Regions from separate parts of the Sporomusa sp. 246TCP1 genome, predicted to be linked through region 2. Evidence: predicted binding sites of a transcription regulator. Region 2 holds the regulator's gene; each other region holds the start of a gene.
What was found. The regulator HrcA, encoded in region 2, represses chaperone genes, less so after heat shock. The targets are predictions, from matches to a motif close to TGTTAGCACTCNNNNNNNNNGAGTGCTAACA.
Positions count from the first base shown of each region.

Region 1: a site for HrcA is predicted at 1,583-1,613, ahead of AC1ECB_RS22285 (glycoside hydrolase family 130 protein). Genes of this name have one in related genera too.
Region 3: a site for HrcA is predicted at 1,397-1,427, ahead of groES (co-chaperone GroES). Genes of this name have one in related genera too.

Region 1 is NZ_CM170492.1:4,693,854-4,697,144, forward strand. Features, by position in the region: gene AC1ECB_RS22275 (ABC transporter substrate-binding protein) at 1-144, opposite strand, end outside; gene AC1ECB_RS22280 (tetratricopeptide repeat protein) at 216-728, opposite strand; gene AC1ECB_RS22285 (glycoside hydrolase family 130 protein) at 1,711-2,718, shown strand; gene AC1ECB_RS22290 (glycosyltransferase family 4 protein) at 2,800-3,291, shown strand, end outside.
Region 2 is NZ_CM170492.1:1,256,057-1,259,347, reverse strand. Features, by position in the region: gene AC1ECB_RS06255 (TCP-1/cpn60 chaperonin family protein) at 1-1,127, opposite strand, end outside; gene hrcA (heat-inducible transcriptional repressor HrcA) at 1,142-2,173, opposite strand; gene hemW (radical SAM family heme chaperone HemW) at 2,276-3,291, opposite strand, start outside.
Region 3 is NZ_CM170492.1:303,540-306,830, reverse strand. Features, by position in the region: gene groL (chaperonin GroEL) at 1-1,023, opposite strand, end outside; gene groES (co-chaperone GroES) at 1,068-1,349, opposite strand; gene AC1ECB_RS01455 (ANTAR domain-containing response regulator) at 1,565-2,146, opposite strand; gene AC1ECB_RS01450 (sensor histidine kinase) at 2,148-3,291, opposite strand, start outside.

The DNA.
Region 1 (3,291 bases), 2.6 Mb from region 2:
ACGTCCGGCCATGTCGGTAATAACCCTGCCGCTATCTGCCTTGACTGCCATATCAGGTCCTAAGTTATTTTGTTTCCCGCACCCTGTTAAAACAACTAGAATAATGACGACAATCGCTATCCACGACAAACATAGCTTTTTCATATTTCCCTCCAACAAGAAACTAACACCGGTCACCAGTATTGTGACCGGTGTCATTTGGACTCTTATCATTTCTATTCGACAGTCCCACCTAATGCACGGATACGTTTTATAGCTGCCTCTCGATGATGCGTATCTTCTACCGGCACATTTGCCAACAAGCTGCGATATGCTGCAATTGCTTCCTTATATAAATGCTGTTTTTCATATGCCGTACCTTTGTTTAAATACCCCGCAGGATACTTAGGATTAAGCGCAATGGCTTTATTACAGTCAATAAGGGCTAAATCATATTTACCGATTTTATTGTACATAAATCCCCGGTGGTCATAAGCCATTTCATATGTAGGATCATTAAGTATTGCTAGTCGATAATCCTCAATTGCCTTATCATCCTCGCCTCTTTTCTCATAGAGATACCCCTGATCCAAAAAAGCGCCTGCGATTACTCGATTATAATCTTTGAGAGCTAAGTCATATTGTTTTTTCGCAAAATATGCCTTACCGCGTTTATAATAAGCCACTGTATCATAAAGATTATCAGCAATAATTGTATTACTGTCGGCAATTATTTGATCATTATCCACCGCAGGTTGTTTTTCAGCTGCAAAACCTACAGCACCTGGTATCCCAAGGCAATACAATAATAAAACAAAAGCAATAATAAATCCTTTTTTTCCACACTAAACGCCTCCCTATACAATATCAAGTAACAGCCTATCCTATTTAAATGCAATTTCACGCCCAGTCATATATGAATACCGTACTGCTACTTAAAACATAGACAAATATGTCCATGCCAAGAAAATTACTGTTTCATCGTGTCCGGTTTTGCCGAAGCTACCACCGTTTATATAACACTCCGCAGTCGTAAATTTCCCTGTAGCCCAGGGTACATATATACAAGTGCTTGATTATGCTATCTTGTATATATTTTTCTTAAAGTAGCTCTCCTTTCTTTAATGGTATTTTTACTTTTCAACGATTAACGGTTTTTGCTTGTTTTTCGCACCGCTAACAATAACGATAGATACCATCAGAATACTACTTCGTATTTATGACAGCCCTTACGCTCTGTCAATGGAAATTTTACTTCTATCGTTTTAATGTTTGTGTATAGTTATCTATAGTTTTGTTAACTGTATTATTGCTCCTGATGCTGAGTATTATGGATAATCAGGCAAACTTTTCCCTTATTGACCATGATACTATAAAAACCTCTATAAATCAACATTCTAGCAATATATTTTGTATTTTGTTTGTTTTTGTTTGCTTTTGTCTATTTAATTTTAATATAACGTTTTTCAAGAGAATCTTGTTTCTGTAACTCTATATTGAATTTAACGCACAAATATTGTCTATCTTAAATAAACAATCGTTTACTACAGATAACCCATTGTTTGACAAACACAACAATTTATAGTACAATAATATTACAAATTGTTAGAACCTACTAACGATTAGTGCAATTCCATATTGTGTTTTAACCGCCTCGGGATATGGGAACTGGGTGTGAGATATCGCACTCGCCGGCATGAGCCGAATGTCCAAACGTAGGAGGTTTTTTTTATGAGCAAAAATAGCTTTAAAACCAAGTTGAGAAACGAAAACAATACTTATAAAGAACTTTTTCAGCGGTATCCCCAGAATCCTATCTTTACAGCTAAAGATTGGCCTTATCCCGCGAACACAGTATTTAATCCGGCGGCCACTATGTTTCATAACAAAGTCTTATTGCTCGCCCGGGTGGAGGATAGGCGGGGATTTTCCCACCTTACTAAGGCGATTAGTGACGATGGTGTAAGCAACTGGCAAATTGATAGCGTACCAACATTTGAGCCGGACCCGGAAAATTATCCGGAAGAGCGGTGGGGAATTGAAGACCCCCGGATTACTTGGCTGGCGGAATTGGATAAGTGGGCGATTATCTATACGGCCTATTCTCGTGGTGGACCACTTGTATCTATGGCACTGACAAAAGACTTTAACCATTTTGAGCGATTTGGACCGCTGATGCCACCGGAAGATAAGGATGCTGGCCTTTTTCCACGTAAAATAAACGGAAAATGGTTACTTATTCATCGGCCAATTACTGCTAACTATGTCCCTGGCGCGCATATCTGGTTGTCATCCTCTGAAGACTTCACTCATTGGGGTGATCGTCAGGTATTAATGCACGCCCGTCGGGGTGGTTGGTGGGATGGTGGAAAAATTGGTCTTGCAGCACCACCAATCGAAACCGCTGAAGGTTGGTTACTTTTGTACCATGGAGTACGCCAAACTGCCTCTGGATCAATTTATCGGCTCGGGATGTCACTACTCGACTTGGATAATCCGCTAAAGGTATTGCACCGGAGCGATGAATGGGTTTTCGGTCCGACCGAATGGTATGAACGGGAAGGAGACGTCGATGACGTAGTCTTTCCGAGCGGCTGGGTGTTAAACGATAAGACAGGATTGTTAAAAATGTACTACGGCGGAGCAGATTCTTGTATTGCTATGGCTACTGCCAGTATTGATGATTTGCTGCAATATATCGAAAGCTGTCCGGAACCGTTGGATGAGACACTTTATTAACTAGCCTTGATGACTGGGATAACAAAGTAGCAGCCAGCAACACGCAACAAGGCTGCCGAAGAAAAGAAGGAGAAAATGAAAATGGTTAGAGAAAATAGCATACGAAAAATTGCTTTTTTAAGTACCTATCCGCCAAGAGAGTGCGGATTAGCAACATTTACAGAAGATCTAGTAAATGAAATTTATAAACTACCATTTATTCGACCAAGTGTTATTGCGGTTGTAAACAAGGAACAATATACAAATTCCCAGGTAAAATGGAAAGTGGGTCAGCATGATCGTACGAGTTATCTGCTGACAGCACTTTGGGCAAATGATAATGTGGATCTCTTGGTTATCGAACATGAATATGGGATATTTGGCGGCGAATGTGGCGAATACATCCTTGATTTAGCATCAAAACTGAAGATTCCTTTTATCGTCACAACACATACTGTGTTGTTAGAACCATCAGCCAAACAACAAACTGTCCTGCGCGACTTAGGAAACCTCAGCACGAAGGTCGTGACAATGGCTGAAAGTTCTATCCCCATATTAGCGGGGACGTACGGCATTGATTTAGCGAAAATCGTA
Region 2 (3,291 bases):
TCTTTAGCAATACGCTCGCGTTCTCCCACCACCTCTTCTGTAGCTGCGCCAACCAAAATAGTGGCCATAGGTTTTCCATTACCACCAATGACGCGCACTTGTTCAAGCTTTTCATCCTGGTATACCTTTTCTGCAGTACCCAGGTACTTTCCAATATCGGCAGAATCTTTTTTAAGACCTGTGCGTTTAATCATGCGTGCACCTGTGTGATCGGCTACCCGCCGCAAATCCTTTGAGGATACACGCTCAATAACCATTATATTAGCATCTGTAAGTATTTCTTCAGCAGCACTATGTACACCCCGGTCCGCCATCACTACGCTGACACCAAGCTCGACAATTTTCTGCACGTTTTTCTTAAACTCATCTTGCAGATCAATATAGCGTTTAAAGCCGGTCTCGGTACTTAAAGCTTCATCTTCAATCTCTTCCGGTTCAAGCGCATCATCAACAAGCAGTAACTTGGCATCTACTATTTTTTCCGGCATTTCCTGGGACATACGTTCTTGATCTACAATAACGCCCATAAATACTTCATTGTTGGCACTAGCCTCGGCGGTGATAATTTCAGATAACTTGAAATTGTATTCATTAAGTTTTTCCACACCGATCAGCTTAGCAGCTTCTACAACTAAATCGGCAATATCCTCATGCTCCCGTCCAGCAATCATGGCAATACTCCGCAAAATAGGGTCATTAACATCAGTAATGCTGCGTGAACGCTCGCGTACACCCGCTAAAATCTGGGCGATACCATATTTCACACCTTCAATGACTCTGGCGACCGGTACGCCGCGCATGACTTGGTTTACACCCTCTGAGACCAGACTGCCGGCCATAATTGTGGTTGTGGTTGTCCCATCACCAACTTCTGCCTGTTGCGCTTTGGCTGTATTTATAAGCATTTTGGCTGCTGGATGGTTAACATCCATTTTATCTAATATAGTAACACCATCATTGGTAATAATGACTTCACCAAAACGGTCAACCAGCATAGTATCCAGTCCTTTAGGACCGATAGTGCCTTCCACAGCAGCAGTTATTGCCCGTACAGCATTGGCATTTGTTAATAGCGCGGCTAACCGCTCATCAACATCAGCTCCACTGCCGGCTTGCTTCAAATTCATGTAGTTCCTCCCATCTATAACACTTTATACTGTTTCAAAATTTCACCTAAATGACGTTGCATAAACTTAAGCACCGACATGGTTTTACCATATTCCATTCTGGTAGGTCCAAGCACGGCTACAGTTCCTACTACCTGACCATCGATACGGTAGGTGGCCTGAACAACACTGCAATCATGAATGCCAGTATATTTATTCTCCTGACCAATTGTAACAATCACACCATCACTATTGGACATGTGGAGAATATCACACAGTAACCTGTCTTCTTCAAGCATGGTTAAGAGGCCTTTGATTTTATCAACATCCCTGAATTCAGGCTGATTTAGCATTTGCGTTGTGCCGCCAAGATACACCTTCTCATTTTTTTCAACAGTAAGTACTTGCTTTAAAAGTGTGATCGCCCGCTCATACACTTGAGGATCAGGCAAAATATCATTTTGTATATCTTTTAGAACCGGCGTTGTGATCCGGTCAATAGCCAACCCTCCCAGACGGGAATTTATCGCATTGGCCACACGCCCCAAATCCTCATGATTAAGCCCCTCAGGTATGGCAATAATTTTGTTTTCTAACAGGCCTGTGTCTGTAACGATGACAACAATCGAACGTCGTTCATCCAGTGGTAGAAACTGAATGTATTTAAAGGTACATTGCGACACTTGTGGTGCTAATACCATGGATACATTACTGGTCATGCGGGACATAATCTTAACAGTTTCCTGAAAAACCTCTTCAATTCGACGCGCTTTAGTATGATACCAATTATCAATGATTGCGATATCTCTATCGGAAATCTGAGGTGGAGCCAGCAAGCAATCAACATAAAAGCGGTAGCCTTTGACTGATGGTATTCTGCCGGAGGAAGTATGTGGTTGTTCAAGATAGCCCAAAAGTTCCAAATCTGCCATTTCATTGCGAACGGTGGCCGGACTAATACCTAAATCATACTTACGGGCAATCGTCCGTGAGCCAACCGGTTCGGCAGTAGATATATAATCATCAATAATAGCCTGCAAAATTTTCCGCTTTCTTTCATCTAATATGGGGTCCACCTCCCGCTTGTTAGCACTCGCGTCAGTCGAGTGCTAACACCTACTAAAAAAATACCACTCATTGGAGTTAATGTCAAGATAGTAAATGTGTATTTAATCAGGTAAAAACGAACGAAATACAATATTGCCAAATTTCATACCGCGCTCAGTTAGCCATATCTGTCTAGTATCTGCTGCCACTAAACCCTGACGGTTAAGCTTATCCCAAACCTCACCAAATTGACTGAAAAAATCAGTCGCAAAATATTGGTTAAATGCTGCTACTCCCATTCCTTCTACAGTCCGTAAGGCTAAAAAAATATATTCAGCCATCGACTCGTTTTTCGTAAGCTGTTCTTTCATCGCAACAGATGAACTTTTGGCTGCTATCGCTTCAATATAGTCCTCAATCCCGGTTACCTGGCTTATCCTCTCACCCTGTAAAAAAGAATGCGCTGCACAGCCAAGACCCAAATATGGCTGATATTGCCAGTATTTTAAATTATGGCGGCATTCGCTTCCCGGGCGGGCGAAGTTTGAAATCTCATAGCGCATGAGACCGTGAGCGGGTAAAAAATCAGTCATACGATCATACATGGATTCTTCCTCTAGCTCATCTGGTAAGACAAGTACGCCTTGGTCATAAGCAGCAGCCAACGGAGTGCCTGCTTCCAATTTAAGACCATAAACTGAAATATGACTGGTATTCAGTGCTACTGCCTGCTCAAGTTCCTGGGCAAAACCGTCACTAGTCTGTCCTGGCAAGCCATACATCAAATCAAAACTTATATTAGTAAACCCAGCATTGTAAGCAGATTCTATCGCCGCAAGACTATCTGGCGTTCGGTGAATTCGTCCCAGGCAGGCAAGCAATTTGTCATTAAAAGATTGAATACCAAAACTGAGCCTATTTATACCCATAGCCTTTATGGCAAGCAGTTGCTCTTTGGTAACTGTACCAGGATTGGCCTCCATACTAATTTCCGCCCCAGGCTGGATAGTGAAGTTTGTAGTCAAGCTTGTAAGTATTTTTTCCAACAAAGGTACAGGCAGTACACTGGGTGTGCCGCCACCAATATAGACTGTGTCAACAGTTGGTTTACACAGCATACCGCCCTGATCAGCAATCT
Region 3 (3,291 bases), 950 kb from region 2:
TTTGATTTCTTCAGTTTGTCCACTGCCATCAACGATCGTGGTTTCTTCTTTAGACACACGGACTTGACGAGCACGACCAAGATCTTCAAGAGTTACGCTATCAAGCTTGCGTCCCAATTCCTCAGTAATAACAGCGCCGCCGGTAATGATAGCGATATCTTCCAGCATAGCTTTTCTGCGGTCGCCAAAACCAGGAGATTTTACAGCTACAGCACGGAAGGTGCCGCGGAGTTTGTTCACAACCAAGGTGGCCAAAGCTTCGCCTTCCACGTCTTCAGCAATAATTAGGAGTTCCTTACCTTGCTGAACAACCTTTTCAAGTACTGGCAGCAGATCGGCAATGGCTCCAATCTTGCGGTCAGTAATAAGAATATACGGATCATTTAAAATGGCTTCCATTTTATCAGGGTCAGTAACCATGTACGGGGAGATATAACCACGGTCAAATTGCATACCTTCCACAACATCAAGGTCGGTACCCATGGTTTTGGATTCCTCAACAGTGATAACACCGTCTTTACCCACTTTTTCCATAGCTTCTGCAATCAGAGTGCCAATTTCTACATCACCGGCTGAAATAGAAGCAACTTGAGCGATAGCATCTTTGGTTTCTACTTTTTTAGAGCTTTTCTTAATTTCGTCAACAAGCACATTTACTGCCTGTTGAATACCTTTTTTAAGAATCATGGGATTAGCACCAGCAGCAACATTTTTCATGCCTTCACGAATCATAGCTTGTGCCAGCAATGTAGCGGTAGTAGTACCGTCACCAGCAATATCATTAGTTTTGGTAGCAACTTCTTTTACAAGCTGTGCTCCCATATTTTCAAACGGATCTTCCAAATCAATATCACGGGCGATAGTTACGCCGTCATTAGTGATCGCCGGAGCGCCAAATTTTTTATCAAGCACTACGTTACGGCCTTTAGGTCCTAAAGTAACTTTAACAGCGTTAGCCAGTGCGTTTACGCCTCTTTCGAGTGCCCGGCGTGCTTCCTCGTCAAACAAAATTTGTTTAGCCATTTATGTATTACCTACCTTTCACTTTATAATAAATTAGCTGATTATTAAATTATAGCCAGGATGTCTCTTTCGCTGATGATGAGGTACTCTTTGCCTTCAACCTTGACTTCTGTGCCGGCATATTTTGAGAAAATAATGTTGTCGCCAACCTTAACATCCAAGGCAACCTTTTGGCCATTTTCCAGAGTTTTACCTGTCCCAACAGCTACAATTTTACCTTCTTGCGGTTTCTCCTTGACGGTATCAGGAAGAACAATACCACTCTTAGTCATCTCTTCCTTTGCCAAAGCTTCAATTACTACTCTGTCGCCTAATGGCTTAATCATGTAAAGAACCTCCCTTTATAGTGTGTTATATAAATTTATTTGGTTGTTGTTAGCACTCGCTTAAGTCGAGTGCTAATCCCATAATTTATAATATAAAATTATCCGTGAAAAATCAAGGGGATTTGCGCAAAAAGTAGATAAAAATTTAAAAAATTTCTAGAAATAATAAAAGCAGAGACAATATAGTCTCTGCCCTGGCATCAAAAACGGTCTATTTATCTTTTACGGGTAGCAGACTCCACAATGGCTGCCGCTACGTCCCTGATTGATTTTCGTTTACTCATGCTGTACTGCTGAATACGGCGGTAGGCCTCAGTTTCAGATAAACTGTAGGCATCCATCAAAATACCCTTAGCCCTGTCAAGTATTTTTCTGGTTTCCAGTGAGTTTTTAACTTCCTCCAGTTCCCGCTCTAATTCTGCAAATTCCTTAAACCGCGACAAAGCAATTTCCATTGCGGGAAACAGGTTAGCCTCTTTTACCGGCTTGACCAGATAGGCGAGTACCCCCGAGTCTTTGGCCTTTTCTACAATTTCCTTCTGACTAAAAGCAGTTAAAAGCAGTACAGGCGCCAGTTTTTCATTGGAGATAATTTTAGCGGCAGTGATGCCGTCCATTTCAGGCATTTTGATATCCATAATAACAAGGTCAGGGTGGCATTTGCGGGCCAGTTCTACCGCTTTCACACCGTCAGTTGCCTCACCCACTACAGTATGCCCGGCTTCTTCCAGTATCTCTTTAAGGTCCATCCGTATGATTGATTCATTATCTGCAATTACTATCCGCAAAGTGTCCATGTTATACCTCCTTGGCCTCTTTAGCGCCTTCCATTAGGCGGGGAATGGTGATAAAGGCATGCGTTCCGGAACGGGAAAAAAGGCGGAATTTTCCCCCAAGATCATTTTCGATCAGTGTCCGGACAATCTGTAGACCCAGACTGTTGGTATTTTCAAGGCAAAAATCCGCAGGTAGGCCAATACCGTCATCATAAATATCAATCTGATAATTCTCCGGTGTTGTCGCAATATCTACGCCAATAAGTCCCTCTTTACGCCCCACGAAGCCGTGTTCAATCGCGTTTTGAATGAGTTCATTTATGACTAAGGCCAGACTACTGGCCTGTTCAGACGGTAAAATAACAGTTTCCCCATTAAGCACGGTTTCAATATTAAAATTAGGTTCCAGCATATTCTGAATTACCAGATCCAAAATATTTTTGGTAACTTCAGCCACATCAATAAAGCCTCTGTCCTGTTGAGATAAAAACTCATGCACGACCGATATACTCAAAATCCGGTTAACGCTTTCTCTTAGTGCCGCCTTAACTTCTGGCGTCTTGGTTCGTCTGGACTGCAATCTAAGCAAACTAGCAATTGTTTGTAGATTATTTTTAACCCGGTGGTGTATCTCTTGAATTACAGCTGACTTTATCAGTAATTCTTTTTCCTTTTTTCGAATTTCAGTAACATCGGCAATAATAAATACGGTACGTGACACCTGACTGTGAGCAAAAATTGGAATAGCGCGCTGTACCAAAATCATATTACCGGATTCAAATTCTTTTTCCATTAACTGCCCTGTAGATAGCGCCTGTTGGGCCAGCCGCATATTGACCTGGCGATCAGATACCCGCCGTCCAATAACCCGGTTGATACCGAGAACTTTGTAAATGGCATCAGCTGCTGAATTGGCAAACATAATATAACCGCGTTCGTCAATGATAATAATGCCGTCACGAGTACCCAACGGTCGATACAGCTTATGCCCCAGCGGTTTACCAACTGTTGCCATTGTTAAAAGCATAGATGCTGTTTCTACCAGCAGACCATGTCCATCAGCGCCAGCCTCCTGGTTACTGGTCTCAAAACTTGCGGCCGCAATAAATTTCCCTGTCCCATCTTGTATGGGATAGACCCGCATTTCGAGTGCATCCATACCAAGT